DNA from 3 places in the Comamonas sp. JNW genome. Region 1 is predicted to be linked to each of the others. Evidence: predicted binding sites of a transcription regulator. Region 1 holds the regulator's gene; each other region holds the start of a gene.
The links. Region 1 encodes sigma-54, which starts transcription at its own class of promoters, with help from an activator protein. Its sites were predicted from a motif close to TGGCANGNAANCTGCTTT; they were not measured.
Positions count from the first base shown of each region.

Region 1 (10,182 bases):
CCTGCCGGCCCGGGCCAGAGGTGGGGCGAGAGGCTGATGCGGCGCCAGGCGACCTGGCCATGGGCATCGGTCTTGCACGTGTCGAACTGCTGGCGCAGGCCCTGGGTGGCGGCCTGCAGCGCCGCGTGGTGCTGCTGGGCAAAGTCGGGGGGCAGCGCTTCATCGAGCTGCTGACCGACGATGCCGGTGGTGGGCACACCAAACCATTCGCACCACTGCGGCGTGGCCAGGCGCAGGCGCTGGTCACGGCCCCAGTAGGCCATGGCAACGGGGCTGCTGCCAAACAAGCGCAGCAGTTGCGCGGGGGCGTACCAGAGCGCGTCGGCGCTGGAGGGAGTGCTGGTGGGCGGCGTTGAAGCTGACGGCATAGGAGCGGGGGCGCGGGAAAAGAGCGGCTGTCAATGAGTGTCGCAGCGGGATGTGCGCTTTCATGCGCCCGCCAGGCCGGAGCCCCGATGATAATAGGCTGTGGCCCAGCCAGCGCGTCGCACAAGCGGCGGCCAGCGGGCTTTGCGTATTTTCTGTGTTCTGTCTGGTATGGATCGCCTCAAGCAGCTCGAATCATTTGTCGCCATCGCCTCGCGCGGCAGCCTCACGGCCGCTGCCAAGGCCGAAGGCGTGGCCCCGGCCATCATGGGCCGCCGGCTCGATGCGCTGGAGGAGCGCCTGGGCGTCAAGCTGCTGGTGCGCACCACGCGCAAGCTCACCCTGACGTACGAGGGCGCGGCCTTTTTGGAAGACTGCCAGCGCCTGCTGGCCGAGCTGGCCAGTGTCGAGGCCAGCGTCAGCGCCGGGGGCATCAAGGCCACTGGGCATCTGCGCGTGACCGCACCGGCCGGCTTTGGGCGCCGCCATGTGGCGCCGCTGCTGCCGCTCTACCATGCGCGCCACCCCGACGTGACGATCTCGCTGAACCTGAGCGACCGCCTGGTCGACCTGGCCGGCGAGGGCTATGACTGCGCGATCCGCGTGGGCGACCTGCCCGACTCCTCACTGGTCAGCGTGCGCGTGGCCGACAACCGGCGCCTGTGCGTGGCCACGCCCGAGTACCTGCGCCGCCGCGGCATTCCCCGCCACCCCAGCGAGCTGAGCCAGCATGACTGCCTGACCTTGTCGAGCGAGGCCTCGCAAACGCGGGGCTGGGCGTTTCGCATGCCGGCGGCCACTGGCGCCAGCGAGGTGGTCTACCTCAAGCCTGGCGGCCCGCTCGATTGCTCGGACGGCCAGGTGCTGCACGACTGGTGCCAGCAAGGCTGGGGCATTGCCTGGCGCAGCACCTGGGAGGTCGAGTCCGAGATTGCCGCCGGCCGCCTGGTCGAGGTGCTGGAGGACTTTGCTGCGCCGCCCAACGGCATCTATGTGATGTTCCAGCAGCGCAAGCACCTGCCGCTGCGGGTGCGCTTGTGGATCGATTTCGTCAAGCAGCACTACGAACGTGCCGATTTCTGGAAAAAGATGGAGTAACACGATGACTTTGGAAGCTGTTCTGGCCTGCCTGCACCTGCTGGCCTTGTTGACCATGGTGGTTTTTCTCTCCAGCGAGGCGGCGTTGTGCCGCGCCGAGTGGATGAATGGGGCCGTGGTGCAGCGCTTAGCGCGCCTCGATCTGATCTACGCCTTTGCCGCGCTGGCGGTGCTGGCCACCGGCTTGCTGCGCCTGTTTCTGGGCGCCAAGGGCGTGACCTGGTATGTCAGCCAGCCGCTTTTTCACCTGAAGATGAGCTTGGTCGTCGTCGGCGTGGTGCTGTCGTTCAAGCCGACAGCCGTGTTCCGCCGCTGGTTACGGCAATTGCGCGACAATGGCGCTTTGCCCGGGGACGCCGAGGTGCGCGCCACGCGTAAATGGGTCATGTGGCAAGCCCATCTGATTCCCGTGATCGCCGCCGTCGCCGTGTTTTATGCCCGGGGCTGGTAAACCGGCCTGGCGCTGGTAACCGCTTCGTCTAAGTTTCAAATATGTTGCAAGTCAAAAAAGATTTGCTCGCAGTGCTTGCTGCCGAGCTCGAGAAATTGTCGCCTGGCGCAGGTAGCCGTGCGGCCTTTGAAACGCCCAAGGTGGCCGCACACGGAGACTATGCCGTGACCGCCGCGATGCAGCTGGCCAAGCCGCTCAAGGCCAATCCCCGCGCGCTGGGCGAGCAGCTCAAGGCGGCGCTGGAGGCCGCGCCCGCCTTTGCGCAATGGGTGGATGCGGTCGAGATCGCCGGTCCAGGCTTTTTGAACCTGCGCCTCAAGCCCGCTGCCAAGCAGCAGGTGGTGCAGGAAGTGCTGGCCCAGGGCGAGCGCTTTGGCATGCAGCCGCCGCGCGATGAAAAGATCATCGTCGAGTTTGTCTCGGCCAATCCCACCGGTCCGCTGCACGTGGGCCATGGCCGCCAGGCCGCGCTGGGCGATGCCATCTGCAACCTCTACGGCAGCCAGGGCTGGAGCGTGCACCGCGAGTTCTACTACAACGACGCGGGCGTGCAGATCGACACCTTGACCAAGAGCACCCAGCTGCGTGCCAAGGGCTTCAAGCCCGGTGACGACTGCTGGCCCACCGACAGCGACAACCCGCTGGCCAAGAACTTCTACAACGGCGACTACATCGGCGATATTGCCCAGGCGTTCCTGGCCAAGCAGACCATCGAGGCCGATGACCGCGCGTTCACCGCCAATGGCGATGTCGAGGATTACGACAACATCCGCAACTTTGCGGTGGCCTACCTGCGCAACGAGCAGGACAAGGACCTGCAGGCCTTCAACCTCAAGTTTGACGAGTACTACCTCGAATCGAGCCTGTACCAGAACGGCCATGTGGACGAGACCGTCCAGCGCCTGATCGCCAGCGGCCACACTTATGAGCAAGATGGCGCGCTGTGGCTGCGCACCACCGACTTCGGTGACGACAAGGACCGCGTGATGCGCAAGTCCGACGGCACCTACACCTACTTCCTGCCCGATGTGGCCTACCACACGCAAAAGTTCCTGCGCGGCTACGGCAAGGCCGTCAACATCCAGGGCACGGACCACCACGGCACCATCGCCCGCGTGCGCGCCGGTCTGCAGGCGGTCAATGTCGGCATTCCCCAGGGCTACCCCGACTATGTGCTGCACACCATGGTGCGCGTGGTGCGCGGTGGTGAAGAGGTCAAGATCAGCAAGCGCGCCGGCAGCTATGTCACCTTGCGCGACCTGATCGAGTGGACCAGCAAGGATGCGGTGCGCTTTTTCCTGCTCTCGCGCAAGCCCGATACCGAGTACACCTTTGATGTCGACCTGGCCGTGGCCCAGAACAACGACAACCCGGTGTTCTACGTGCAGTACGCCCATGCGCGCATCTGCTCGGTGCTGCGCGGCTGGCAGGAGCAAGGCGGCGCTGGTCTGCCTGCGCTGAGCGGCATTGACCTGGGCGCGCTGCAAGGGCCGCAGGCCCAGGCGCTGATGCAGATGCTGGCCCAGTATCCCGAGATGCTGAGCAACGCCGCGGCTGGCAATGCGCCGCACGATGTTACGTTCTATCTGCGTGACCTGGCCTCGGCCTACCACAGCTACTATGATGCAGAGCGTATCTTGGTGGATGACGAAGCCACCAAACTGGCCCGTCTGGCACTCGTGGCAGCGGTCGCGCAGGTGCTGCGCAATGGCCTGGCCGTGCTGGGTGTGAGTGCACCAGAGCGCATGTGATTTTGCGAACAAAGGTAATAACTGCAATGCGACGACATCAACGTGGTGGAACCATCCTGGGCCTGATCCTGGGGCTGCTGGTGGGCGTGGGCGCGGCCTTGGCCGTGGCCGTGTACGTCACCAATGTGCCGGTGCCGTTTGTCAACAAAGGTGGCGTGCGCGGCGAGGCCAAGGACAAGGCCGAGGCGCAACGCAACCAGAACTGGGACCCGAACTCGCCGCTCTATGGCAAGAACCCCGCGCGTGCGCCCGCGGCTGTGGCACCGGCCGCTCAGGGCGTGGTGGTGCCTGAGCCGCCGCGCACGGTGGCTGACAACGCCCCCGCGCCAGTGGAAAACAAGCCTGCCAAGCCCGAAGTGGTGCTGCCCGATACCACCAAGCCCGCTGACAAGCCGGCAGACAAGACCCAGGTCGCAAAGCTCGACCCCAAGGCCGGCCAGGGCGCCGATCCGCTGGGCGATCTGGCCAAGTCGCGCAGTGCCGATGGCACCGACGGCTTCCAGTACTTCGTGCAGGCCGGTGCTTTCCGCAGCCAGTCCGATGGCGATGCACAGCGCGCCAAGCTGGCGATGATGGGCTGGGAAGCGCGGGTGAGCGAGCGCGAAGTCAATGGCCGCACCGTATACCGGGTGCGCGTGGGCCCCTTCAACAAGCGCGATGATGCCGATGGCCTCAAAGGCAAGCTCGATGGCGCCGGCGTGGATGCGCAAATCGTCCGCGTGCAGCGTTGAACTTTTGGCGGTGCAGGGCACTCCTAACCGCAACTTGTCACTGGAGTTAACAAAACATGAAACGTCGTGAGTTTTCCACTTTGGCGGCTTCCGCTACTGCCGCCTCGGCGCTGAGCCTGCCTTTTGCCACCGGCGCCAACGCACAGGCCAAGTTCAAGGAAGGCAAGGACTACCTGAAGCTGGCCAAGCCCGTCACCCCCGATGCGCCCGCTGGCAAGGTCGAGGTGATCGAGTTCTTCTGGTACAGCTGCCCCCACTGCAATGCCTTCGAGCCGCAGTTTGAAGCCTGGGCCAAGACTGCCCCCAAGAACCTGCAGATCCGCCGCGTGCCTGTGGCCTTCAACAACACCTTTGTGCCCCAGCAAAAGATCTACTTTGCGCTGGAGTCGATGGGCCTGATCCCTGACGTACATGTCAAGGTTTTCCGTGCGATCCACGTCGAGCGCCAGCGCCTGAACAAGGACGACGAGATCTTCGCCTGGATGGACAAGAACGGCGTGGACCTGGCCAAGTTCAAGGAAGCCTACAACTCCTTCAGCGTCGCAGGCCAGGTGCGCAAGGCCACCCAGCTGCAAGAGTCCTACGGCGTCGAAGGCGTTCCATCGCTGGGCGTGGCGGGCAAGTACTACACCGACGGAACCCGTGCCGGCTCGATGAGCAACGTGCTGCAAGTGGTAGAGTTCCTGGCTGCACAAGGCTGAGCGGATTCCCCAACGCTTGAGACAGAGCCCGCGCACGCGGGCTTTTTTGTGCCAGAAACGGCCTAACGCTCCAGCATGGCTACAATGGGGCAGAGCAAGATTCATGCCTTATGAGACACCGTATTTTTAACTCTTTGTTGGTGGCAGTGGCCCTGGCCGTGCCGCTGCTGTCGCACGCCGAGCGTGCAGACCGCACCAAGCCCATGAACATCGAGGCGGACGATGGCCGCCACGATGAACTCAAGCAGACCAGTGTCTTCACGGGCAATGTGGTGGTGACCAAGGGCACCATCATCATCCGTGGCGCGCAGCTGACCGTGAGCCAGGACCGCGACGGCTTCCAGCACGGCGTGGTGACTGCTGCGCCGGGCAAGCTCGCATTCTTCCGCCAAAAGCGTGACTCGGCCCCAGGCGCGCCTGACGAGTTCGTCGAAGGCGAAGGCGAGGTCATCACCTATAACGGCCGCGATGACACCGTGCACTTTGAGCGCCGCGGCGAGTTGCGCCGTTACCGCGAGACAACGTTGACCGACCAGGTCAGTGGCCCGCTGATCGTCTACAACAATCTGAGCGATACCTTCACGGTCTCCGGCCAAAAGGGCGCCCAGGCGGCGGCCGATCCCAAGCCCGGTGCGCCCAAGAAGGACCGCGTCCGTGTGATCCTGACGCCCAAGGCCGATGGCAAGGCAGACGACAAGGCCAGCGCCCCGGCCAAGCCCGCTGCCGATGACAAGACGCCATTGCGCCCCAGCACCCAACTGAACGACGGAGCCAAGTGACCGTGGCAGAAAACTCGTCGACCATTTCCGTCAACGCCCGGGTCGCCAACAGCGACCACCGCAGCCAGCTGGAGGTCTTGCACCTGGAGAAATCCTATGGCAGCCGCAAGGTGGTCAAGGACGTGTCGCTGTCGGTGCGCAAGGGCGAAGTGGTGGGGTTGCTAGGCCCCAATGGCGCGGGCAAGACCACCTCGTTCTACATGATCGTGGGCCTGGTACGCAGCGATGGCGGGGATATCCGCATCGATGGGCAGTCGGTGGCCAATATGCCGATCCACCAGCGCTCGCAGCTGGGCCTGTCCTACCTGCCGCAGGAAGCCTCGATCTTTCGCAAGCTCAGCGTGCAGGACAATGTGCGCGCCGTGCTGGAGCTGCAAAAAGATGAGCATGGCAAGCCGCTCTCGCGCGCCGAGGTCGAGCGCCAGCTCACCGCGCTGCTGCAGGAGCTGCGGGTCGAGCACCTGCGCGAATCACCGTCAGTCGCGCTGTCCGGCGGCGAGCGCCGCCGGGTCGAGATCGCCCGTGCGCTGGCCACCCAGCCCCGTTTCATCCTGCTCGACGAGCCTTTCGCCGGCATCGACCCCATCGCCGTGATCGAGATCCAGCGCATTGTCGCCTTTCTCAAGGAGCGCGGCATTGGCGTGCTGATCACCGACCACAATGTGCGCGAAACCCTGGGTATCTGTGACCATGCCTGCATCATCAGCGATGGCAAGGTGCTGGCCGCCGGGACGCCGCAAGAGATTGTGGAGAACGCAGAGGTCCGGAGGGTGTATCTGGGTGAACATTTCCGTATGTGACATCGCACGCCTTGGCGGGCGTGCCAGCCAAGATGCCGTCCCGCGCTGCGGGGCCGGCAGGGCTGATCCGTTGCCAGCTGCCCCAGCCCGTGGGGAGGCGCAGCCATGATGCCGTCGCTGTCGCTGCGCGTATCGCAGAACCTGACCCTGACCCCCCAGCTGCAGCAGTCGATTCGCCTGCTGCAGCTGTCCACGCAGGAACTGACGCAGGAAGTCGAGCAGATGCTCGACGAAAACCCGTTTCTGGAGCGCGAGGGCGATGAGGCCCCCGAGGCTGAAGCCGGTAAAGAAGCCGCTGAATCTGCCGAAGCTGCAGACGCTGCAGACGCAGCCGACAAGGGTGCCGATACTGCTGCCAGCACCGACACCAACAACAGTAGCGATTTCGAGCCCGGAACCTCCGACCAGCCGCTGGATTTTGGCGCGGGCAAGGAAACCGGCGTCGATGCCGAGGCCGCTGCCGGCGATTCGGCATCGGACTGGGAAGAGTGGGGTGGCGATCTGCCCGCGCGCTCCAGCGCCAGCGATGACGACGACGAGACGCCGATGTCCGACCGGCGCAGCGAGCACCTGAGCCTGCAGGATGTGCTGCACCGCCAGGCCTTGTCGCTGCGCCTGTGCCAGGAAGACCGGGCCGCGCTCTACTTTCTGATTGAATCACTGAACGACGACGGCTACCTCGAAGAAACGCTGGCCGAGCTCGCGCAAAGCTTTGGCGACGCCAGTGACCCCGAGCGCTACGAAGTGCTGCTGCACCACCTGACTGTGGCGCTGCGCTTGCTGCAAAGCCTGGAGCCGATTGGCGTGGGCGCGCGCAACCTGTCCGAATGCATGCAGCTGCAGATCAAGGCCCAGCAGCGCCTGTTGGATGAAGAGGGCTCGGACACGCCCGAGGCCGATGCGCTGGCGCTGGAGACCGCTTTGCTGGTCTGCCAGGAATCGCTGGAGCTGCTGGCGCGCCGTGATGTGCGCAAGCTGGTGCAACTGACCGGATGCAGTGATGCCGCGGTGCGCAGCGCGCTGGCGCTGATCGCCAAGCTCGAGCCCCGCCCCGGCCGGCCCTATGCCGATGTGGACCGCAACACCATCATCCCCGATGTCATCGTGCGACCCAGCAATGAGCGCGGCCTGCCGGTGCCCGGTTTCAGCGTGCAGCTCAATGCCGAGGTGATGCCGCGCCTGCGCGTGCAGGATGTCTACGCCAATGCCTTGCGCAGCCACAAGGGCAGCGAGGGCCATGGCGCGCTGCAGCAGCGGCTGCAGGAGGCGCGCTGGTTCATCAAGAACATCCAGCAGCGCTTTGACACCATCTTGCGCGTCTCGCAGGCCATCGTCGAGCGCCAGCGCAATTTCTTTGTCCATGGCGAGCTGGCGATGCGCCCCATGGTGCTGCGCGAGATTGCCGATGAGCTGGGCCTGCACGAGTCCACCATCAGCCGCGTGACCACGGCCAAGTACATGGCCACGCCGCAGGGCACGTTTGAGCTCAAGTACTTCTTTGGCTCAGGCCTGGGCACCGAGACCGGCGGCAGTGCGTCGAGCACGGCGGTCAAGGCGCTGATCAAGCAGTTGCTCGACGAGGAAAGCGCGAAGAAGCCGCTGTCGGATGCAAAAATCGCCGATCTGCTGCAGGCCCAGGGCATTGAATGCGCGCGCCGCACGGTGGCCAAGTACCGCGAGGCCATGCGCATCCCGCCGGCCAGCCTGCGCAAGGCGCTGTAAGCGCAAGCAGCCAGGGCCCATAAAAAAAACCGCAGCTGCGTTATGCACTGCGGTTTTGTTTTGAGACGGTGCCGCTTTACTTTGGCCACAGCCACCAGATGAACAAGGCCAGCACGGCCAGCATCAGGCCAAACTTGGTGAGCTTGTAGGCGGTCTTGTTCCAGGCCTTGAAGCGGCGGCGGTACTGGCCCATGTAGAACGAGATCTTGAAGATGCGGCTGATGAAGCCACGCGGATCGCCTTCGTTGTTGGGCGAGCTGGCGGCAGCGACCACATGCGTGCCCAGCCAGCGGTTGAGCCACTGCGCAAAGCCATTGGTCATCGGGCGCTCGACATCGCAGAACAGCACGATGCGGTTGCCTTCGGACCGGTTCTCGGCCCAGTGCATGAAGGTCTCGTCAAAGATCACGCCTTCGCCCTCGCGCCAGCTGTAGGGCGTGCCATCGACCTCGATCATGCAGCGGTCATCATTGGGCGCCAGCACAGCGAGGTGGTAGCGCAGCGAGCCGGCATAGGGGTCGCGGTGCAGGTTGAGCTTGGCGCCGGGCGGCAGCTCGGCAAACATGGCCGCCTTGATGCCGGGGATGGACTGCACCAGCGCCGTGGTCTTGGGGCACAGCTCCATCGCAGACGGGTGGGCCTGGCCGTACCACTTCAGGTAGAAGCGCTTCCAGCCGGTCTTGAAGAAGGAGTTGAAGCCCGCGTCGTCGTTGTTGGCCGCGGCCTTGATCTGCATGGCCTGGTGCAGACCGATGGCCTCTTCGCGGATCTCGCGCCAGTGGGCCTGCAGCGGGGCCAGGTCGGGGAAGGTGCTGGTGGGCAGGTAGGGCGTGCGCGGTACCTTGCTGAACATCAGCATGAACACATTGAATGGCGCCGTGAACGTGGAGTGGTCAAACAGCTGGCGCAGCAGCTTGTGCCGCACCTTGCCACGCAGGTGCATGTAGAGGCCGCAGCCAAAGAAAAGCAGCACCAGGGCCAGAACGATGATTTTTGCCATAGACAGCGATTTTAGCGACTGTGCTGTGGCGGCTGTCTGCGCAAGCGCAAACTGGCGCGCTGCAAGGGCTGCGGGGCGGTGGGATGGCCTGCTGGCAGCAGGCCTATTGCGGTTTGGTCAATGGCAAGCCAGGTGCGCTTACCTGGGCTGGGCGGCAAAGGCGGTCTTGAGGCGCTGCAGCATCTCGCGGTTGAGCTGGCGCTGCTGGCCGCTCCAGTGCGTCATCGTCTTGTTCAGCTCGGCCTGCAGTGCGTTGGCGGTCTGCCAGTCGCCCTGGCCCGCAGCCCAGATCGCGTACTCGGCCATCACATCGAAGCTGCCCGAGTGCTGGCGCGCAAAATCAAAGCTCTTGCGCGCCATCGCCTGGTCGCCCAGCTGGGCGTAGGCCTTGGCCACCAGCAGGCCCACGGCCTCGGCGCGGAAGTGCACATCGGCCTGGGCAATCACGCGCAGCTGCTGCAGCGCCTGCTGCGGATGGCCGGCCTGGTAGGCCGCTTGCGCAGCGCCCCAACGGATATCGAGGTCGTTGGCAAACGGACCCTTCATACTGGCCTCGAAGTGGCCAAAGGCCTGCTCGGCCTGGCCATTGGCCAGCAGGGCCTGGGCCAGGCGGATCTGGTTCTGCGCGGTGGGGCTGTAGTCGTAGGCGGCCTGGGCTTCGCGCACCTCGCGGGTCGGGTCCAGCGCCTTGACGGCGTTGCTCGCCAGGCTGCGGGCATGGCGCTGCAGGCGCGAATTGGGCAGGTAGATGGCAAAGAAATACACCACGCTGCCCAGGAAGGG
Region 1 covers NZ_QETI01000008.1:40,211-50,392, forward strand. The annotation lists gene DCO45_RS13015 (PAS domain-containing sensor histidine kinase) at 1-368, opposite strand, end outside; gene DCO45_RS13020 (LysR family transcriptional regulator) at 538-1,464, shown strand; gene DCO45_RS13025 (DUF2214 family protein) at 1,469-1,915, shown strand; gene argS (arginine--tRNA ligase) at 1,957-3,666, shown strand; gene DCO45_RS13035 (SPOR domain-containing protein) at 3,693-4,397, shown strand; gene DCO45_RS13040 (thiol:disulfide interchange protein DsbA/DsbL) at 4,454-5,098, shown strand; gene lptA (lipopolysaccharide transport periplasmic protein LptA) at 5,209-5,877, shown strand; gene lptB (LPS export ABC transporter ATP-binding protein) at 5,901-6,677, shown strand; gene DCO45_RS13055 (RNA polymerase factor sigma-54) at 6,783-8,399, shown strand; gene DCO45_RS13060 (aspartyl/asparaginyl beta-hydroxylase domain-containing protein) at 8,476-9,399, opposite strand; gene DCO45_RS13065 (hypothetical protein) at 9,538-10,182, opposite strand, start outside.

Region 2 (10,182 bases), on a different contig from region 1:
TGGCGCCGGAAGACCGCGACAGCTACGACCCCGATGGCCTGCGCGACACCATCCACCACACCAAGGAGGAGCGCGATGCCTTCCAGGGCCTGCTCGCCTTGGGCCTGACCGATGCCTACCGCCTGTTTGAGCAGCCCGAAAAAAGCTACAGCTGGTGGGACTACCGCATGCTGGGCTTCCAGAAAAACCGGGGCCTGCGCATTGACCATATCCTGGTGAGCGACGCACTCAAGGGTGCGGTGAGCGCCTGCACGATTGACCGCGCACCGCGCAAGAACAAGCAGCCCAGCGACCATGCGCCGGTGGTGGTGACCCTGGGCTGAGCGACGCAAAAGCGTAGCCGCACCATGCAAAAACGGGCCGCAGCCCGTTTTTTTGTTATCTGCGCTGCGCCCAGCGCAGCACCCTCATCAAGACTTGGGATCGGTCTCCGGCAGCGGGTGCATGGCCAGCGCGGCCTCGGCATCGAGCTTGCGGCTCAGGGCCTCGGCGTCTTCTTCGGACAGCAGCTCGCCCTCCCACTTGGCGACCACGGCAGAGGCCAGCGAGTTGCCCACCGCATTGGTCGCGGAGCGCCCCATGTCCAGGAAGGTGTCGATGCCCAGGATCAGCAGCAGACCTGCTTCAGGGATATTGAAGTGGCTCAAGGTGGCGGCAATCACCACCAGTGAAGCGCGCGGCACGCCGGCAATGCCCTTGGAGGTGAGCATCAGCACCAGCAGCATGGTGATCTGCGTGGCCAAGGACAGCTCGATGCCATAGGCCTGTGCGATGAACAAGGTCGCAAAGGTGCAGTACATCATCGAGCCATCGAGGTTGAAGGAGTAACCCATCGGCATCACAAAGCTCGAGATCTTGCGCTTGACGCCAAAGCGGTCCAGCGCGTCGAGGATCTTGGGGTAGGCCGCTTCCGAGCTGGCCGTGGCAAAGGACACCATAAAGGCCTCCTTGATGAGGGTCAGCAGCTTGAACACGCGCTTGCCCAGGAATGCCATACCGGCCAGCACCAGCAGCGACCACAGGATGAACAGGCCCAGGTAGAACTCGCCCATGAACACGGCGAACTTGAGCAGAATGCCCAGGCCATTGATCGCCACGGTCGAGGCCATGGCCGAGAGCACCGCCAGCGGCGCGAGCTTCATCACATAGCCGGTGATCTTGAGCATCACGTGTGATAGCTCATCAATGGCGGCCAGAAGCGTCTTGGCCTTGTCGCCCAGCGCGGCCATGGCCACACCAAAGAACATCGAGAACACGACGATCTGCAGGATCTCGTTGTTCGCCATCGCTTCGGCAAACGACTTGGGCACCGTGTGGTTGATGAACTCGCGCAAGGTGAACTTGCCGGTGGCCAGGTTGGTGGCCGCGCTCACATCGGGCAGCGGCAGACCGAGGTTGGCGCCTGGCTGCAGCACGTTGGCCAGCACCATGCCCAAGAGCAGCGACACGAGCGATGCGGTCAGGAACCACATCATCGCCTTGAAGAACACCCGCCCCACCGAAGCAGCATCGCCCATGTGCGCAATGCCCACCACCAGGGTCGAGAACACCAGCGGCCCGATCAGCATCTTGATCAGGCGCAGAAACACATCCGAGACGATAGCGATATAGCCAGCAATATCCTTGGCAGCGGCTGCATCCGCAGCGCCTGCGTTGACTGCGTAGCCCAGTGCAATACCGGCCAGCATCGCCGCCAAAATCCACAGCGCCGACGAAGAGCCCTTTTTGCCCGTGAGAGCCATAACCAATACCTTTGATGTCTGTGATTTATGGTGCTGTCCAGGGCGATCTGGGCCTCGTATGCGGCACATCAGCAAGGCGTTCATGCTGGGCTGTGTGCGCTTTTTCCAGCCCGGGCAGGCTTTGCTGCCGGGAGCAAGCGGCGGTTCGGCCGCAAAAGGGAAGAGCGATGAGGCTGCCTTGGACGGCAGGATTGCAGGTTCTGCGGGCCCGATTGTAGCCGCAAGTTTTTACGGGTAAACGCGTACGCCTTGAGAAAGTGGGCACCTACATGGTAATTTTTTCTCAATTCACGGGAAATATTACAAAGCTGCCAGGCAACTTACGGCGCAGTGCGGGCGGCTTCACAGGCAGTCTGCCCGCTTTCGCATAGACGTGTTGTAACAGCTTATTCAGAACGCGCGCGCTAGCGCGCGCGGGCGTCCTGCATATGCTGCAGCTCATCGGTATAGCGGCGCAGTTGCTGCGCCTGGCCTTGCAGCAGGGGCCGCACATCCAGCGGCAGGGCCGATTCCAGCACGCGCTGGTAGCGCTCGGCCACCAGCACCAGGCAGAGATTGCACTCGGCAATCAGGTCGCGGTCGCTGTGGAGGTTGGCGCGCTGCTTGAACTCGGTCCAGCCGCGATGCATGCGGCCAGCAGCACTGAGCCCGGGCCGCTCGACCAGCGGACTGGGTTCAGCCAGTTGCAGCTGCACATCCTGCAGCTGCCAGTCCATGGCGCGAAACTGCTCGGCCAGTGCATACAAATGGCTGCGCAGCGCAATCGCCCGGGCTTGCTCGCTGCCCGCGACCAGGCATTCCTCGCAATCGGCCAGGCCTTGCTGGAGCACGCGCACCGCATGCTGAACCTGGACGGCAGACAGCTGTTCGCCTTGCAGGCCGCTGATCGCGTGGTCATAGGCGGCGCGCGCAATGGTCCTCGCTTCGGTCCAATCCATGGGATTGCTGCCGCGCACATGCTGCCACTGCACCTCCAGCTGGGTGGCCAGCGCATCAAAGCCCGAGGGATTGCGCTGCGCCGCATACCAGCCCAGCGCGAGCGCCGGGCGGTAGGCCTCAAAGGGCTGACCCGCCACATAAAAATCCATGCTTTGGTAGTGGCTGCGCCAGTAGCTGTCTTCACGCGCAGGGTTGCCCCACAGGGCCTTGGCCTTGGGCGGCAGACCGCCGGCCATCGCGCCGTGCAATGCATCGCCCGCCAACTGGGCCATCCCATTGGCGGTCGACGCTGCCAGCCGCAAGGTATTGAGCAGCGCCGAGCGCTGGCGGCCAATGCGTTCGGGCGAGTTGCGGTACGCCTGGGCCGAAAACACCGAAGTCATCTTTTGCATGGATTGCACCACCGGGCAGACAGTAATGGCCCATTGTGGCACGGTTCAAACCGCATCAATGGCTGGCCTCTGTCAGCGAAACCGCCGCCTTGGAGGCGGCGGCTGGTCTACCCTTCAATGCGCTTACGCATCAATCATCGCTGGCCGACAGCCCCAGCTCCTGGATCTTGCGGGTGATGGTGTTGCGGCCAATGCCCAGGCGCTGGGCCGCCTCCATGCGCCTGCCATGGGTGGCGGCCAGTGCACTCTTGATCAGCTGCGATTCAAAGCGCCGGCTGAGCACATCCCAGACCTCGGTGCTGCCCGATTGCAGCAGCACATCGGCCTCGCGGGCCAGGTCGCCCTCCCAATCACCGCCCTGGCCTGCACCGCTGGCCAAGCCATGGACGGGCATGGACACGACGGGCTGGCTGGCAGGCACCTCAGCGGCAGCGGGCCGGTAGCTGTGGTCTTGCGGCGCGGCCTGCACCGGTTGCGCTGCGCTGGCCAGGCTGGCGGAGGCCAGTGGCGCAGCCGGCGTGGCCTGCAGCACCTCGGGCGGCAGATCCTGCACGGACACCCACTGCGCGGGCGCCATGACGGTGATCCAGTGGCAGATGTTCTCCAGCTGCCGCACATTGCCCGGGAACGCAAACTGGGCCAGTTGGGCCAGTGCCGCTTCCGACAGCTGCTTGGGCTCCACCCCCAATTGCTTGGCGCTGGCTGCCAGAAAGTGGCGCGCCAGCATCGGAATGTCTTCCTTGCGCTCGCGCAGCGGTGGCAGGCGCAGGCGGATCACATTGAGGCGGTGGAACAAATCCTCGCGGAACACGCCCTTGTGCACCCGGTCTTCCAGGTTCTGGTGGGTGGCCGCTATCACGCGCACATGCGACTTGACCGGCACATGGCCGCCGACGCGGTAGAAATGCCCGTCAGACAGCACACGCAGCAGCCGGGTCTGCAGGTCAAACGGCATGTCGCCGATTTCGTCCAGAAACAAGGTGCCGCCCTCGGCCTGCTCAAAGCGGCCCCGGCGCTGGGTCTGCGCGCCGGTGAAGGCACCGCGTTCATGGCCAAACAGCTCGCTCTCGAGCAAGTCCTTGGGAATGGCGGCGGTGTTGATGGCCACAAACGGGCCACCCGCCACCGGCGAATGCTTGTGCAGCGCGCGCGCGACCAGCTCCTTGCCCGAGCCAGACTCGCCCGTCACCATCACCGTGACATTGCTTTGCGACAGGCGGCCGATGGCGCGGAACACATCCTGCATCGCCGGGGCCTGGCCCAGCATCTCGCCATTGCCGCCCGACTGGGACAGCTCAGGCGCCTGGCTTTCGCTTTGCTGCACGGCGCGCTTGATCAGCTCCACGGCCTTGGGCAGGTCAAACGGTTTGGGCAGGTATTCAAAGGCCCCGCGCTGGAAGGCCGAGACGGCGCTGTCCAGGTCCGAGTAGGCGGTCATGATGATGACCGGCAGCTGCGGATGGTCCTCATGCACCTGTTCGAGCAACTGCAGGCCATTGCCACCCGGCATGCGGATGTCGCTGACCAGCACTGACGGCGCCAGTGCCTGGTCGCTCACATTGTCAAAGGCTTCGAGTACTTCCTTGGGATGCACAAAGCTGCGCGTGGGCAGCTGCTCGCGGGCGAGTGCCTTCTCCAGTACAAATCGGATCGACGGGTCATCATCCACTATCCAGATTGGTTTCATTGTCGCTATCACCCTACCCTTACAGTTCTACATACCGTGGTCCTGCAGCAAGGGAAGCCAACTGCCCCCTAGTCTGTCAACGGCAGCATGATGCGGAAATCCGTGCGCCCGGGCTCGCTCTCGCATTCAATCAGGCCTTCATGCCGCTGCACAAAGGTCTGCGCCAGCGGCAAACCCAGGCCCGTGCCACCATCACGTCCGGTCACCAAGGGGTAGAAGATCCGCTCCTTGATGTCCGGCTCGATGCCAGGACCGTTGTCGATGACATGCAATTCCAGTGCCAACTTGTGCCGCTTGCGGCCCAAGGTCAGCTGCCGGGCAATGCGGGTGCGCAAAGTAATGCGCGCCTGGTCCTGGGCCATTTGCGGCACCAGCACCTGCGCAGCATTTTGCACGATGTTCAGCAAGGCTTGAATGAGCTGCTCGCGATCGCCGCGGATCTCGGGCAGCGAGGTGTCGTAATCGCGCTCGATGCGCAGGCCCTGCGGGTACTCGAGCAGCACCAGCTGGCAGACGCGCTCGCAGACCTCGTGGATATTCACATCCCCCACCGTGTGCGGGTGGCGGTGCGGCGCGAGCAAGCGGTCGACCAGCGCCTGCAAGCGGTCGGCCTCGTGAATGATGACGTCGGTGTATTCCTTGAGCTGAGCATCGGGCAGCTCCAGCTCCAGCAGCTGGGCCGCGCCCCGTATGCCACCCAGCGGGTTCTTGATCTCATGGGCGAGGTTGCGGATCAGCTCCTTGTTGGCAAGCGCCTGCTCGCGCACACGCTCCTCGCGGTCCTGCCGCACCTGTTGCTCCAGCGGCCACAGCTCCACCAGAATGCTCTCCTCCTCTTCCCACCAAGAGAGGTTGGCATGCACGGGAAAGGCGTCTTGCAGGCTGCGCCGCAATTGCGCCTCAAAGCGCAGCGACGAAAAGCGCTGCGCCCGCGCATCGACCAGGGCCTTGTGGATCAGTTCATCGTCCTGGAAAAATCCACCAAAGTAGTGGCCCAGAATGCTTTTGCGCGAGACGCCCAGCGCATTCTCCAGCGCTGCATTGACCCGCACAGCGGCGCCATCGAGCCGTATCACGGCGACCAAGGTGGCGATGTGTTCCAGCGCCTGCCATTCGCGATCCATGGCACGGAGGTCAGACATGGGATATGCCCCAAAAGGTTGAAGCTTTGATTATGGGGCCGGCAGGCGTTGGAGCTCACGCTGGATGCCAGCGATATCGCTGTCGTTGCGCGTGATTTCTTGCTTCAGATCGGCCACGCGCTTGGTGTAGAAGGCGGGGTTGCGCATCTCCAGCGCGTTTTTCTCGGGCTCGCCGTTGTTGTACTCACGCGCCAAAGCGAGCTTTTTGTCCTGGGCTTTTTTCAGCTCGGTCTCCAGGATGAGGCGCGCGTCGGAATCGCGGGCGCGGCCTTCGGCGGTGGTGGAGCGTGGCGCGGGTGTCGCAGCGGCGGGCGCACGCGCGGGGCGCGGGGCAGCTGCGGGGGCATTGGGTGCGGGTGCCGGGCTGGCAGCGGGTGTGTGCGGGCGCGTGCCTTGCACGATGGTGACATTGGCGCCTTCGACCACGGCGCAGCCCTTTTGCCGCGCCTTGGCCACATCGTTGGTGTATTCATTGCCACAGCGATAAATGCGATCCTGCGCCACCGCGCCTTGCGCACATGCCACTGCCACCATCAAAAACAACAACTTTGTATGCATAACCCCGTTTCGCCCGTTCACTCCACTTTGCCCGTATGTCCGTGACAGCCCGTTAGCGGCTTTGCACGATGGCCCCTCTCTGCAACCCGCAGTGTAGCTACAAAGGAGGCCGATCATGCCGAACAGTTCCTGCTGTTACAGATTCGCCGCTGTCCGGCCATGCCCCCTGCCCCAAGAACTCCCATAAAAAAAACGGCCTGCCACCTTCGCAGGTCGGCAGGCCGTTTTGCCCAAAGGGCCAGGTCACGAGGACCTGGCCAGCAGGGGCTTACAGCGAGTAGTACATGTCGTATTCGACAGGGTGCACGGCTTGGCGGAAGCGGGTCACTTCGCCCATCTTCAGCTCGATGTAGGCGTCCAGCATGCTGTCGCTGAACACACCGCCCTTGGTCAGGAACGCGCGGTCGGCATCCAGTGCCTCCAGAGCCTGGTCCAGGCTGTGGCACACGGTAGGCACCAGCTTGTCTTCCTCGGGTGGCAGATGGTACAGATCCTTGGTGGCGGCTTCACCCGGATGGATCTTGTTTTCCACGCCGTCCAAACCGGCCATCAGCAGCGCTGCGAAGCCCAGGTAGGGGTTCATCAGGGGATCGGGGAAACGTGCTTCCACGCGGCGGCCCTTGGGGTTGCTCACGTAAGGAATACGGATCGATGCCGAGCGGTTCTTGGCCGAGTAAGCCAGCTTCACAGGCGCTTCGAAACCAGGAACCAGGCGCTTGTAGCTGTTGGTGCCAGGGTTGGTGATGGCGTTCAGCGCGCGAGCGTGCTTGATGATGCCGCCGATGTAGTACAGCGCGAAATCGGACAGACCGGCATAGCCGTCACCGGCGAACAGGTTCTTGCCGTCTTTCCACACGGACTGGTGCACGTGCATGCCCGAGCCGTTGTCGCCCGAGTAAGGCTTGGGCATGAAGGTCGCCGTCTTGCCGTAGGTGTCTGCCACGTTCCAGATCACGTACTTTTGCACCTGGGTCCAGTCGGCACGCTCGACCAGGGTCGAGAAACGAGTGCCCAGTTCATTCTGGCCAGCGCCCGCCACTTCGTGGTGGAACACTTCAACCGGGATGCCCAGCGATTCGAGCAGCAGCGACATTTCAGCGCGCATGTCCTGGGTGCTGTCAACAGGAGGCACAGGGAAGTAGCCGCCCTTGACGCGTGGACGGTGGCCACGGTTGCCGTTATCGAACTTGGCGCCGCTGTTCCAGGGTGCTTCGTACTCTTCGATGTCGAAGAACGGGTTGTTGGGCTCGGTGCTCCAACGCACGCCATCGAAGATGAAGAATTCTGGCTCTGGACCGAAGTAGGCGGTATCGCCCAGGCCCGATGCCTTCAGGTAGGCTTCTGCGCGCTTGGCAACCGAGCGTGGATCGCGGTCATAGGCCTTGCCGTCACCGGGCTCGATCACGTCGCACTGCAGGAACATCGTGGTTTCGTCAAAGAACGGATCGATGTTGGCGGTGTTGGGATCGGGCATCAGCAGCATATCGGATGCTTCGATACCCTTCCAGCCAGCGATGGAGGAGCCATCAAACGCGTGGCCCGAAGTGAACTTGTCTTCGTCAAAGTGCGAGATAGGCACCGTGACGTGCTGTTCCTTGCCACGGGTGTCGGTGAAACGCAGATCAACGAACTTGACCTCGTTCTCGTCCAACATGCTCATCACATCTGCAACGCTCTTGGCCATCTAATGCTCCAAAGAAAATCGTGAATAAAAAGGGCTGTGCCAAGACTAAAGCAGTTTACGTGCCAGTTTTATGACATGCCCATGCCAACCAGAAGATGCGGGCCTGCCAGAACGCGAACGCACCCGGACTTTGCCCAAAGCCAGACTGTAACGCGCTTTTGGCCTGGGGCCCCGGGAGGCGCTGAGGATTTTGCAGCCAACGGCCCAGATCTGTGCAGGCCATGGCCTGCATTGCCTTGAAAGCACCAAGATGGTGCAAAACTACCAGCGCTTTATACAGATCGCGCAACTGCACCAAAATAGCTATTTACGCACCTTATTGGTGCATTAGCGGCTGAGGCACTGGCCGAGCCCATTGGCACATGCCCTGCTCCGCGCTCTTATCTGTTTGAACAGGTTCTTACTTGGGCTCCGTGCCATCGGCCAGCAAGCCGGCATCGGTTTTATCGGCCACGAGCGGCTCCGCCACAGGCGGCTGCGCGCCCAGGTCGCCATTCTCGATCCGCAGCTGCTGCAGTGCGGCCAGGCAAAAGTGGATGAACCACAGCGAGGAGAACGCAAACGTGATCGCATAGATCCATACCGCAATGGGTACGAGCACCACAAAGCCAATGGTGAACACCATGCCCGAGGCCCAGACGACGCTGGGCGCAATGCCGATGTAGCCCGAGATGATGCCCATCAGCAAGAGCGGCCAGCGGTAACGCTGCAGCAGCGTGTCGCGCTCAGCCTTGCTGGCATGTTCTGCCAGTGCATCGACACTCATCACGCGGTAGGTCAGCCAGCCCCAGATGACAGGCGGCACGATCAGCACCAAAGGCGGGATCAGCCACAGCGGCATGGTGACGACAAAGGCCACCATGGCTACCGCCGAGGTGCTCAAAGCCCAGAGCACGCTGGTGACCAGGCCCATGCCCTGCTTCTTCTCCAGCCGGGCAAAGCGCTGCTCGGTCACCATGTTGACCAGGGCTGGTGTCATCAAAAGCGCAATCACCAGCAGCGCGACCACCGCCGCTATGGGCGTGATCAAGATCAGCACCACAAAGGGCGCAATGCCGGCTGCAAAGCCTTCCGTACCAGTGCTGCCAAACCAGCTGAACACTGTGCGCAGCCAGCCAATGGTCTCCACCCAATGCTGCATCGTCGCCACAGCACCCGACCAGTAGAAATAGCTCCAGCCACCCAAGGCCACGAGCATCACCACCAGTGGCAGCACCGACAGCAGCATGACCCGGGGACGGAAACAATAGGCAGCGGCACGCCAGAAGGCATCAAACATCAGGCGGGAGCCCGCAGACGCGAGGGGCATGGGGTGAACTCCTTATGTATCTGGGCGGGTGGCCAGGCTGGCGGACCGCTCAGTGGTTCGGCATCAGCCGGTTGCGCAGCACTCAGGCGCGGCCCAAAAGGCGCAGCAGCCCGCGCCATTGCTGGCTCCAAAAGCCGCGTCCGTAATCGCGCAACTGCCCTTGCCGGTTGGGCTGCACCTGGTCACGGATACCGGTAGGGTCATAGCGCAGCTCAAAGTTGGCGGTGCCAAAAAGCATATCCCACCATGGCAGCAGCACACCGAAATTGCAGCCCCCCAAGCGGGTGCGTGGCGCAGCCTCGCCGGCCTTTACCGCCGTGTTGGGCGCTGCGCTGGCAGCGGGCGATTCATGGCCGATGCCAATCGCATGGTGGCGGCGGTGAAAACGCGGGCTGATCCACAGGCGCTCGCCCAGGCGGCCAAACCACAGGCGCAGATTCGCGTGCTGCAGGCTTTCACTCAGCTGGGTGATCGCGACAATCGCCACAAACTGGCTGGGCGCGACACCGATCAACACGGCCACGAACACCAGAATGCTGTCATGCACCAGGTCATCGAGCAGGTGGTTGCGGTTGTCGCTCCACATCGTCATCTGCTGCTGCGAATGGTGCAAGGCATGCAGCCGCCACCACCAGACAAACTGGTGCTGGCCGCGGTGGATCCAGTAGGCCACAAAGTCGAACACCACCAGGTAGATCAGCAGGCTCACCCAACCCAGGTCGGTCACAC
Region 2 covers NZ_QETI01000027.1:3,518-13,699, reverse strand. The annotation lists gene xth (exodeoxyribonuclease III) at 1-323, shown strand, start outside; gene DCO45_RS22205 (cation:dicarboxylase symporter family transporter) at 411-1,742, opposite strand; gene DCO45_RS22195 (hypothetical protein) at 2,147-3,073, opposite strand; gene ntrC (nitrogen regulation protein NR(I)) at 3,204-4,760, opposite strand; gene glnL (nitrogen regulation protein NR(II)) at 4,829-5,902, opposite strand; gene DCO45_RS22180 (hypothetical protein) at 5,933-6,460, opposite strand; gene glnA (type I glutamate--ammonia ligase) at 6,729-8,144, opposite strand; gene DCO45_RS22170 (EI24 domain-containing protein) at 8,545-9,453, opposite strand; gene DCO45_RS22165 (sterol desaturase family protein) at 9,536-10,182, opposite strand, start outside.
Region 2: the regulator sigma-54 is predicted to act here: its motif matches at 8,192-8,209, upstream of glnA (type I glutamate--ammonia ligase).

Region 3 (10,182 bases), on a different contig from region 1:
GCTCCACGCTGTTGGTCTCGGGCGAGTAGCCATACCATTTTTCTGCGAGCTTGGCGATCGTGCCATCGGCCTTCATGCACTTGAGCACGTTGCTGACCTGGTCACGGCCGGCCTTGTCGTCGAGGCGGAAGGGAATCGCCCAGACCAGCCCGGTCTTGATGGTGTAGCCCGCCTGCAGCGCAGGCGATTGTTTGACGGCCCAGCCCGCCACCGTGCTGCCGGTCAGGTTGTAGTCGGCACGCTTGGTCAAGACGGCCTGAATCGCATCGGCGTTGGAGCCGTAGACGAAGTACTTGAAGCCGTACTTGTCGGCGTTCTCTTTGGCCCAGGCGTCGTAGTTCGAGCCCTTGTTGACCGCAACAACCTTGCCTTTCAGCGCCTCCAGCGACTCCAGCGCGGCTGCGTTTTTTCGGCCCATGAAGGTGTAGTTCGTCTCGGTGTAGCCCTCGGTAAACAGCATGGCTTTGGCGCGCTCAGGCGTGACCGTCACAGGCGCGAGCAGAAACTCGTATTTGCCGCTGTTGAGACCCGGCACCAGGCCCGAGAATTCGGTTGCATCAATGCTGAGCTTGCGGCCCAGGCGCTTTGCGATTTCTTCGCCCATGTCGACGTTAAAGCCTTGCAGGCCGCCGCCGATCTTGACCATGGCCTGCGGGGCAAAGGTGGGATCCAAGGCGGTTTTCAAAGGCGCAGCAGTTTGTGCGTGGGCTGCGCTGGTCAAAGCCAGTGCCAGTGTCAGCCAGGAGACGCGAGTGAGGGTATGGGCAAGGTTGTTCATGGGCGGAGTTGGTTCATTCATGGATGAAAAGCCATCACTGGCTGGGCCTGAAAGCTTGGGAGCTTGAGAAAATTATTGGGCGCATTGGCCAAGCTGTCGCCTGCCGTTTTATCGGTATGCCTTAACCTGTTGTTAAGGGCCCGCCAAAGCCAGGCTGGGCCTGGCTTTGGCACGCAAAAGGCGACGTCATCTGGCACTCAATACTGCTGCCAGGCCTTGCCTTTGAGCCCCAGCCATTGCGAGGCATCAGAGGGCTTGGGCTGCTGGGCTGCTTGCAAAATCGGCTCGGGGCATTCGCAAGGCAAGAATTGGCCACGGCCACGCTCGGCCTGCAGCTGGGCGTTCTCGACCACGACCTCGCCACGGCTGATCACGGTGATGGGCCAGCCATTGACCACACGGCCCTCGTAAGGCGTGTAGCCGACCTGGTCGTGCAGGTCGCTCCAGCGCACGCTGCGCTGGGCTTGGGGGTCCCAAATCGCAATGTCGGCATCCAGGCCGACGGCAATATCGCCCTTGCGTTTTTGCAGGCCATACATGCATGCATGGTTGGTGGCAGTGAGACGCACAAATTCTTCGGGCGTGAGGCGGCCAGTCAGCAGGCCCTCGGAGAACAGCAGCGGCAAGCGCAGCTCCAGGCCGGGCACGCCATTGGCCATTTCCTTGAAGGTGGTGGCATCGCCCTTGGGCAGCTTGCCGCTTTCATCGAACTTGTAGGGCGCGTGGTCAGAACTGTAGATGCCCAGGGTGCCATCCAGCAGGCCTTGCCAGACCTTGTCTTGCGCGGCCTTGTCGCGCACGGGTGGACTGCAGCAGAATTTTGCGCCTTCCAGGCCCTCCTGGTCCATGTCTTCTGCGGTCAGGAACAGGTATTGCGGGCAGGTCTCGGCATGCACTTTGCTGCCCAGTTGCCGGGCACTGCGAATCACTTCAATCGCCTCGGGGCCTGAGATATGCACCAGCAAAATCGGCACATCGAGCAGATTGGCCAGCTGGATGGCGCGCGAGCTCGCTTCGATTTCTGCAATCGCATCGTGGGCCACGCCGTGGAATTTGGGTGCCGTGAGGCCCTTGTCCAGCAAGCGGCGCGCAATCCAGCGGATCACGTCGTGGTTCTCGGCATGCACCATGACCATCGCGCCTTCGCGGCCTGCGACTTCCAGCACATCCAGCATCTGGAAGTCGTCGATCTTGAGCTTGTCGTAGGTCATGTAGACCTTCAGCGAGGTGATGCCCTCTGCAATCGCGCGTGGCAAATCCTGCTCCAGCATTTGAGGGGTGATCTCGGACAGGATCAGGTGAAAGCCGTAGTCGATCACCGCTTTCTCGGCCGCCAGCTTGGCGTAGGCGGCGATCACCTCGGGCACTTGCTGGCCTTTGTGCTGCGCAGCAAACGGGATCACGCAGGTCGTGCCACCAAACGCGGCCGAGACCGTGGCGCTGTAGAAATCATCAGCGCACATCACGCCCGCGCTGGACGCTTGTTCAATATGGGCGTGGCTGTCGATGCCGCCAGGCATGACCCACAGGCCTTGTGCGTCAATGTCACGCCGCCCTGCTGGCAGGTTCTCCCCAATGGCAGCAATGGTGCCGCCCTGAATGCCGATATCGGCCACAAAGGTGTTTTGGGAGGTGCTGATACGGCCGTTGCGGATGGTCAAATCAAACATGGCATCGTTTCTTTCTCAAGCTAGGTTCAGACAGATGCCCGGGTGGTAAGCAGGCTTCATGCCAACTTGCACCGGATTGGTGCTCATTGCATCGGCTTTGGTGCATGGAGCGGCCTTGGGGCAGTGTTTTTGGGAACCTGAATACATTCTTAGTGCGCGTAGATTTGCGCTTCTGAGCGGAAGCCTTTGACCTCGATCGGATTGCCAAAGGGATCGCGAAAGAACATGGTCCATTGCTCACCGGGCTCGCCCTCAAAGCGCACTTGGGGCGCGAGCACAAACTCCACACCGGCGACTTGCAGGCGGTCGGCCATGGCGCGCCAGTCGGGGTAGAGCAAGATGATGCCGAAGTGCGGCATCGGCACCATGTGCTGGCCGACCTTGCCGGTGTTGGCCGTGGCAAAGGGCTCGCCCAGGTGCAGGGAGATTTGGTGGCCGAAGAAATCAAAATCGACCCAGGTGTCGGTGCTGCGGCCTTCGATGCAGCCGAGCACGCCGCCGTAAAAGGCGCGGGCCTGGTCCAGATCGCGGATATTGAAGGCAAAGTGGAAAGCGGAAGGTAAATTCATGGTGTATGGACTCTGGAAATAGCTGGACGGTGCGGGCGCTGGCGAATGCATGGAACGCAGAGCAGGCCCGCTCGGGACGTGGCAGATGGCATCAAGCCAGGGCCTGGCTGAGCAAAGGCAAGTCGACATTGGCCCCTGACAGCACAACCACTGCACTTTGGCCCTCTAGCGGCAACTTGCCTGCGAGCAAGGCTGCCAAAGCCACTGCGCCGCCGGGCTCGACCACCAAGCGCAGGTCTTCGATGGCAAAACGCATGGCAGCCAGTACCTCGGCGTCGCTGACGCTGACGGCCTGGCTCAGGCGCAGGCCATTGATCGCATAAGGCAGCTCGGCCGGTGTGACGGCCTGCAAGGCATCGCAAATCGAATCGGCCGATTGGGGATTGCTCTGGCGCGTGCCACTGGCCAGTGAGCGCACGGTGTCATCAAACGCAGCCGGTTCCACGGCGACGCAGCGGGTCTGCGGGCTCAAGGCGGCCAGGCTCAGATTGCAGCCCGCCATCATGCCGCCACCGCCACAGGGGGCGGCAAACAGACCGAGTTGCGCCAGGTCATCGGCAGGCAAGTCCTGCAAGGCTTCGAGCGCGACCGTGCCTTGGGCGGCCAGCACTTCGGGAAAGTCGCCCGGTGGGATCAGGGTTGCGTCGGTCTCGGCCAGCAACTGCATGCCGATCTCCTCACGGCTTTGCGTCATGCGGTCGTAGTGCACCACTTTGGCGCCCTGCTCCAGCGCCTTTTTGACCTTGTTCTTGGGCGCATCAGCGGGCATCACAATCGTCGCCTGCACGCCCAGCGTGGCAGCGGCCCAGGCAATCGCCTGGCCGTGGTTGCCCGTGGAGTACGCGATCACGCCGTTCTGGCGCTGCGCTTGGCTGAGCGACAAGATCGCATTAAAGGCACCGCGCAGCTTGAAGGAACCGGTGATTTGCAGGCATTCGGGCTTGAGCCAGATGCGTGCACCCGTGCGTTCGCTCAGGCTGCGCGAAAACAGCAGTGGCGTGCGGCGTATATAGGGCGCAATGCGCTCGGCGGCCAACTCAACATCGGCAAACGTGGGCACGCGCATTACGCCAAACAGCTCATGCTGGATGCTGCTGGGCAGCTCGGCCAGGCTGGGCGCATTCATTAGTTCTGCTCCTGGGCGACGGCAGCGCCTTGGGGCTGCCAAACCGCAGGCGCTGTGCTGCCAGTTTGGTTGGTGAGCCGCTGGTAGGCTTCGAGGCGGCGGTGCTGCGCAAAGTTGAAGATGGTCGTGCGGCCCAACTCGCACATCGCGAGGTTGCAGTCGGCCACGACCAGCTCGTCGTCCCAGCTGGTAGCCATCGCCATGATCTCGCCTTGCGGGTTGACGATGATCGAGTGGCCCATCAGCTCAAAGCCGTCTTCATTACCCGCCTTGGCCACGCCCACGCCAAACGTGGCGTTTTGGTAGCAACCGGCCTGGATCGATAATTGCGAGTGGAAGTTGCGCAGGTGGTGGGCTTCAAAGCCACGGTTTTCCTGGTTCACGGCCGGGGTGTTGTAGCCCAGCATGACCAGTTCCACCTGCTGCAGACCCAGCTCACGCCAGGATTCTGGCCAGCGGCGGTCGTTGCAGATCAGCATGCCCATGTTGACGCCTTCAACTTCACCTACAGGCGCGCGGGTGACCGGAAAGCCCAGGTTGCCCACTTCAAAATAGCGCTTCTCCAGGTGCTGCACCTTGCGGATGGTGGAGAACTCCTTGTGACCGGGCAGGTGGATTTTGCGGTACTTCAATATGACCTCACCCGACGGTGCAATCACCACCGAGGTGTTGAAGCGGCGCTTGCGCAGCACGCCGGTTTCATCGGCTTCGTGGGCGATCTCGGCGTAGCCCAGGTAGCAGGTGATACCGTAGCGCTTGATTGCATCGAACAGCGGCTGGGTGGCGGGCGATGGCAGGGTTTCTTCATACCAGTTGTCAGCCTGGTCGAGGTCCTCGACATACCAGCGTGGGAAGAAGGTCGTGAAGGCCAGCTCGGGGAACACCACCACATTGGCGCCGCGCTGGTAGGCGCGCTCTACGAGGCGCACCATGCGTGCGACGACCGAGTCACGGCCTTCGGCTTTTTGAATAGGGCCCAGCTGGGCGGCAGCCACGGTAATAAGACGCTTCATAGTTGTAGAACTCAAGTGCTAGGAAAACAAACAGGCCTGGTGTGACACGGCAGCGCAGCGCACGCCCAGGTCAAGCCATCAAAGTCAATCCAAGGGGAAAAAGGGTGCAAGGGCTTGTGCCCATGCCGCTAGGGTGGCGAGCAGTGGCCTACCAGCCCAGCCGCGCACGGCCCAAGGCCATCGCAGCAGCTGCTTGGGTGGGCTCGACCACCGGCACGCCAGAGGCTTCAGCCAGTGCATCGCGGTAAGAGGCCATGCCTGCACAGCCCATCACCAGCACGTTCGCGCCCTGCTCGCGCACCAGGCGCTGCCCCACCTCCACCATGCGCGAGAGCGTGCGTTCCTGGTCGGCCAATTCAGTCACGCCCAGGCCGATTGCAGCTTCGCCAGCAATACGGCTGCTGATGCCCATCGCACCGTAGTTGCGCATATGGCGGGCTATCGAGGTTTCCAAAATCGCAATCACGCCCACCCGCTGGCCCATCGACAGGGCCGTCAGCATCGCGCACTCGCTGATGCCCAGCACCGGCACGCCACGCGGCTGCATGGCCTCGCGCACGGCGTACAGGCCGGGGTCGCTAAAGCAGGCAATCACCACTGCTGCGCAGTCATCCGGCAAGGCCAGGCAATGCTGCACCAGGAGCATGGCCACGCCATCGACATCCTGTTGGCTTTGCACACCGGGCGGGCCGCTTGGCAGCCAGTCACTGACGAAGCGCGGCCCTCCAGGCATGCGCAGCGGCGAGAGCGCGAGATCAATTCCTTGGGTGACCCTTAAGCTGCTGTTGGGGTTGACGACGTAAATGGCCGATGACATGAGCGCGCCTCGTACAAATTGGAATGACTGCAATTTACGAGTATTCGCGTGGCATAGAAATTGCTGAAATGTCGGTCTTGATTAACATGAGGTTAAGGCTTGCTGGTGGCGCCCTGCTCTGTGCAGTCTCCCAGCACCTTGGCCGCTTTTGTAGTCACCTTGACTAGTAAGGACCACAATGGCCGCACTGAACTTGCGCCAGATTGAGGTATTCCGCGCCGTGATGAGCACCGGCAGCATTGCGGGCGCTTCGCAAATCCTGTTTGTCTCCCAGCCGGCCGTCAGCCGTCTGCTGGCCTACACCGAGCAGCGCATTGGTTTTGTTTTGTTTGAGCGCATCAAAGGGCGCTTGTTTGCCACGCCGGAGGCGCGCCGCCTGATTGGCGAGGTCGAGCAGGTCTACCAGTCGGTGCAGCGCGTCAACGACCTGGCAGGCGACCTGGCCAGGCACCGCACCGGCATTCTGAACCTGGTCTCGGGCCCCTCGATTGGACAAAGCTTTATTCCGCAGGCTGTCGCCAGTTTTCGCCAGCAGTTTCCCGATTGCAAGATGACTTTTGCCTGCCACGGCCACGAGCAGATTCGCGAGCGCTTGCTGAACCACCAGGCCGATCTTGGCGTGATCAGCTCAGCGATTGAGCACCCGAATCTCGACATCACGCCGCTGTGCACCAACCGCCTGGTGTGCATCATGCCGGCCAACCACGCACTGTGCGAGAAAGAAGAAGTCACCCCCGAGGACTTGATGCAATGGCCCATGGTTGGCTACGGACACGACACGCCGATGGGTCGGCGCGTGACGGCGTACTGCCAGGATATGGAGCTGGAGCCCAACGAAGTGGTGGAGGTGGGCTCGCCGCAAAATGCGGGATCGATGGTCGAGATGGGTGTGGGCATTGCGCTGGTCGATGAATTCTCGGTGCGCAGCTGGCATGCCTCGCGACCCGTCATGGTGCGCCCCTTGAGGAATGCACCGGTATTGCAAACCAATTTGGTGCATCACAAATTCGAGCCCATGTCCCAGCTGGCGCAGCGCTTTATCGCCGAGTTGCGCCAGTTGGTTGAGCAATACGGCTTTGTGCTTGCGCGAGAGAGGGATATGGAACCGGCGGTGACCCCATAGCATGGGCCAGATTGCAGAACCATCCCGCCTTTGGACGCAGCGCGTTTGCTGCAAAGCGGCCAAGCGCCCATGCAGGCAAATGCGGCTACCGCCTCAATCCCAGATCGGAGCCAGCCCCTCAGGATTGACTTCGCGGCCATTGCGCTCCAGCTGCGCAATGCGGGCCATGTCCTCGGCATCGAGCACCAGCTGCTGGGCCAGCAGGTTGCTGGCCAGGTTCTCGCGCTTGGTAGAAGACGGGATGACGGCGTAACCCAGCTGCAGCGCCCATGCCAGGGCGACCTGGGCGACGGTGGCCTGGTGCTTGCTGGCGATCTCGGCCAGTACCGGGTCCTTCAGCACCTTGCCGTAGGCCAGGGTCATGTACGAGGTCACAGCAATTCCCTGCTCCTGGAGAAAGGCCGTCAATTGGTGGCTTTGCAGGTAGGGGCTGAGCTCGATCTGGTTGGTGGCGATCTCCCCTGCTCCGACAGCAGCGATAGCCTGGCGGGTCAGCTCGATATTGAAGTTGGAAATACCGATCTGGCGCGTGAGGCCCTGGGCCTTGGCTTCTGCCAGTGCCGTCATGAACTCTTGCAATTCCACGCCATTGCCGGGGGCGGGCCAGTGGATCAGGGTCAGGTCCACATAGTCGCTGCGCAGCTTTTTGAGGCTGTGCTTGAGGCTGGGAACCAGCTTGGCCTGGCTGTAGTTGTCGGTCCAGATCTTGGTGGTGACAAACAGCTCTTCGCGCGCCACGCCGCTGTCGGCCATAGCCTGGCCCACTTCGGCTTCGTTGCCGTAGATCTGCGCGGTATCGACCGCCCGGTAGCCCAGCTCCAGTGCATTGCGCACGGAATCGACGACCACCTGCCCTTGCAGACGGAAAGTACCAACGCCAAATCGAGGAATAGACATGAAAAACTCCTTGGAAAAAATACAGATAGAGACAGGTGCGGCAGACCTGCAGCGCTTGGATCACCAACCAGGTCTTGATCGCATTGGCAACCAGTTTGCGCTTTTCATCCTTGCAGATAAAGCCCTGGATCAACAATATTCTTTTGAAGAAATATCAACTATCAAGCCCTACCCACTCCGTGCGCGGCTTCACCAGGCCTAGAAAGCAAAAAAGCCCCTCGCGCAGCCTGTGGTCTGCACGAGGAGCCATTGGCCCAAATAGCAATGTTTAGATATTGCTAGCCGCCGCTGCAGCACCAGCCTGACCACGGCGCATGCGGCCCTGAATCAATACCAGGCCCAGCCCGCCTGCGGCAAGCGCCGCACCTGCCCAAGCTACGGCCCCGTAGCCCAGGCCGTGTCGGATCACGGCACCCCCCAAGGCCGCGCCCACGGCATTGCCCAGATTGAAGGCGCCCACATTGACGGATGAGGCCAGGCCGGGCGCCTCAGCAGCGGCCTGCATCACCCGCATCTGCACCGGGGGCACCATGCCAAAGGCAGCCGCACCCCACACCACCAGACCGATGCCGGCGCCTACATGGGTGGTCAGCGCCCAAGGCAATACCACCATGATGAGCGCCAGGGCCAGCAGGATGAGGCGCGTGGCGCCATCGAGCGACCAGTCGGCCAGGCGCCCTCCCAGGCTGTTGCCGATGGTGAAACCCAGGCCAATGAGTACCAGCGCAAAGGCGATAAAGCCGGGGCTGGCATGGGTGATCTCGGTCAGCACCGGGGCCACATAGGTGTAGAGCGTGAACATGGAGCCGGCGCCCAGCACCGTGGTGCCCATGGCCAGCAGTACCTCGGGGCGCGTCAGCACCTTGAGCTCGCGGCGCACATCAGGGCGTGTGCCGGCCTCGCCCTTTGGTAGCACCATCCACAGCGCGGCAATGGTGACCAGGCCCAGCGCGGCCGTGCCGGCAAAGGCCAGCCGCCAGCCCACTTGCTGGCCGATCCAGGTGGCAGCGGGCACACCGCCAATATTGGCCACCGTGAGCCCCATGAACATCGCAGCAATGGCGCTGGCCTGTTTGTCCTTGGGCACCACGCTGGCTGCCACCACCGCGCCAATGCCAAAGAAAGCGCCATGGTTGAGGCTGGTCACCAGGCGCGACAGCAGCAAGGTCGTGTAGCCGGGGGCCAGTGCCGAGAGCAGATTGCCCACGGTGAAGATCAGCATCAAGGTGACCAGCGCGGCGCGCCGACCAAAGCGGCTGAACAGCAAGGTCATCACCGGCGCGCCCAGCATCACGCCCACGGCATAGGCCGACACCAGCATACCGGCGGTCGGAATGCTGACATCAACGCCCTGGGCGATAACAGGCAAAAGCCCCATCGGGGCAAACTCGGTCGTGCCAATGGCGAAAGCACCAATGGCCAAGGCGAACAAAACAGCGGAAGACTTCATAGCCTCTAGTGTGCCCTGCTACTATTTGCAGATTAAGTACCATTGCCACCAAAATCTTTTGACGCCAGGGCAACAATGAAGACCACGCTCGATGAATTGCAGGCCTTTGTGGCCGTGGTCGATACCGGCTCGATCACCGCAGCGTCCGAATTGCTGGACCAGACGGTGTCCGCCACCAGCCGCACCTTGGGCCGGCTGGAAGAAAAGCTACAAACCACCCTGCTGCGCCGCACGACCCGCCGCCTGGAGCTGACCGAAGAAGGCAGCGCCTTCCTGCAACGAGCACGCGCGATTTTGGTGTCCGTCGATGAGGCCGAGGAGCTGATGGCCGCCCGGCGTGTGCGGCCCGCCGGGCGCCTGCGGGTGGATGCTGCCACGCCCTTTATGCTGCATGTGCTGGTGCCGCTGGTTGACAGCTTTCGCGCGAAATACCCGGAGGTGGAGCTGGAGCTGCACTCGCACGAAGGCATTGTGGATCTGATCGAAAAGCGCAGCGATGTCGCCTTTCGCATTGGTGCGCTCAAGAATTCGAGCATGCATGCGCGGCCGGTGGGCATCAGCCGCATCCGGGTGCTGGCCAGCCCGGCCTATCTGGCGCGCCATGGCACCCCGAGCAGCCCCCAGCAGTTGGCGCAGCATGTACTGCTGGGCTTTACCCAGCCTGATTCGCTCAATGAATGGCCGCTGCGTGATGCAAGCGGCGAGCTGCTGCGCATCCAGCCCGCGATTGCGTCCTCCA
Region 3 covers NZ_QETI01000005.1:142,955-153,136, reverse strand. The annotation lists gene DCO45_RS09655 (transporter substrate-binding domain-containing protein) at 1-778, opposite strand, end outside; gene hydA (dihydropyrimidinase) at 976-2,448, opposite strand; gene DCO45_RS09645 (VOC family protein) at 2,598-3,017, opposite strand; gene DCO45_RS09640 (threonine/serine dehydratase) at 3,109-4,143, opposite strand; gene DCO45_RS09635 (N-carbamoyl-D-amino-acid hydrolase) at 4,143-5,156, opposite strand; gene DCO45_RS09630 (aspartate/glutamate racemase family protein) at 5,305-5,973, opposite strand; gene DCO45_RS09625 (LysR family transcriptional regulator) at 6,152-7,096, shown strand; gene dkgB (2,5-didehydrogluconate reductase DkgB) at 7,190-7,993, opposite strand; gene DCO45_RS22645 (hypothetical protein) at 7,992-8,195, shown strand; gene DCO45_RS09615 (MFS transporter) at 8,262-9,443, opposite strand; gene DCO45_RS09610 (LysR family transcriptional regulator) at 9,519-10,182, shown strand, end outside.
Region 3: the regulator sigma-54 is predicted to act here: its motif matches at 2,495-2,512, upstream of hydA (dihydropyrimidinase).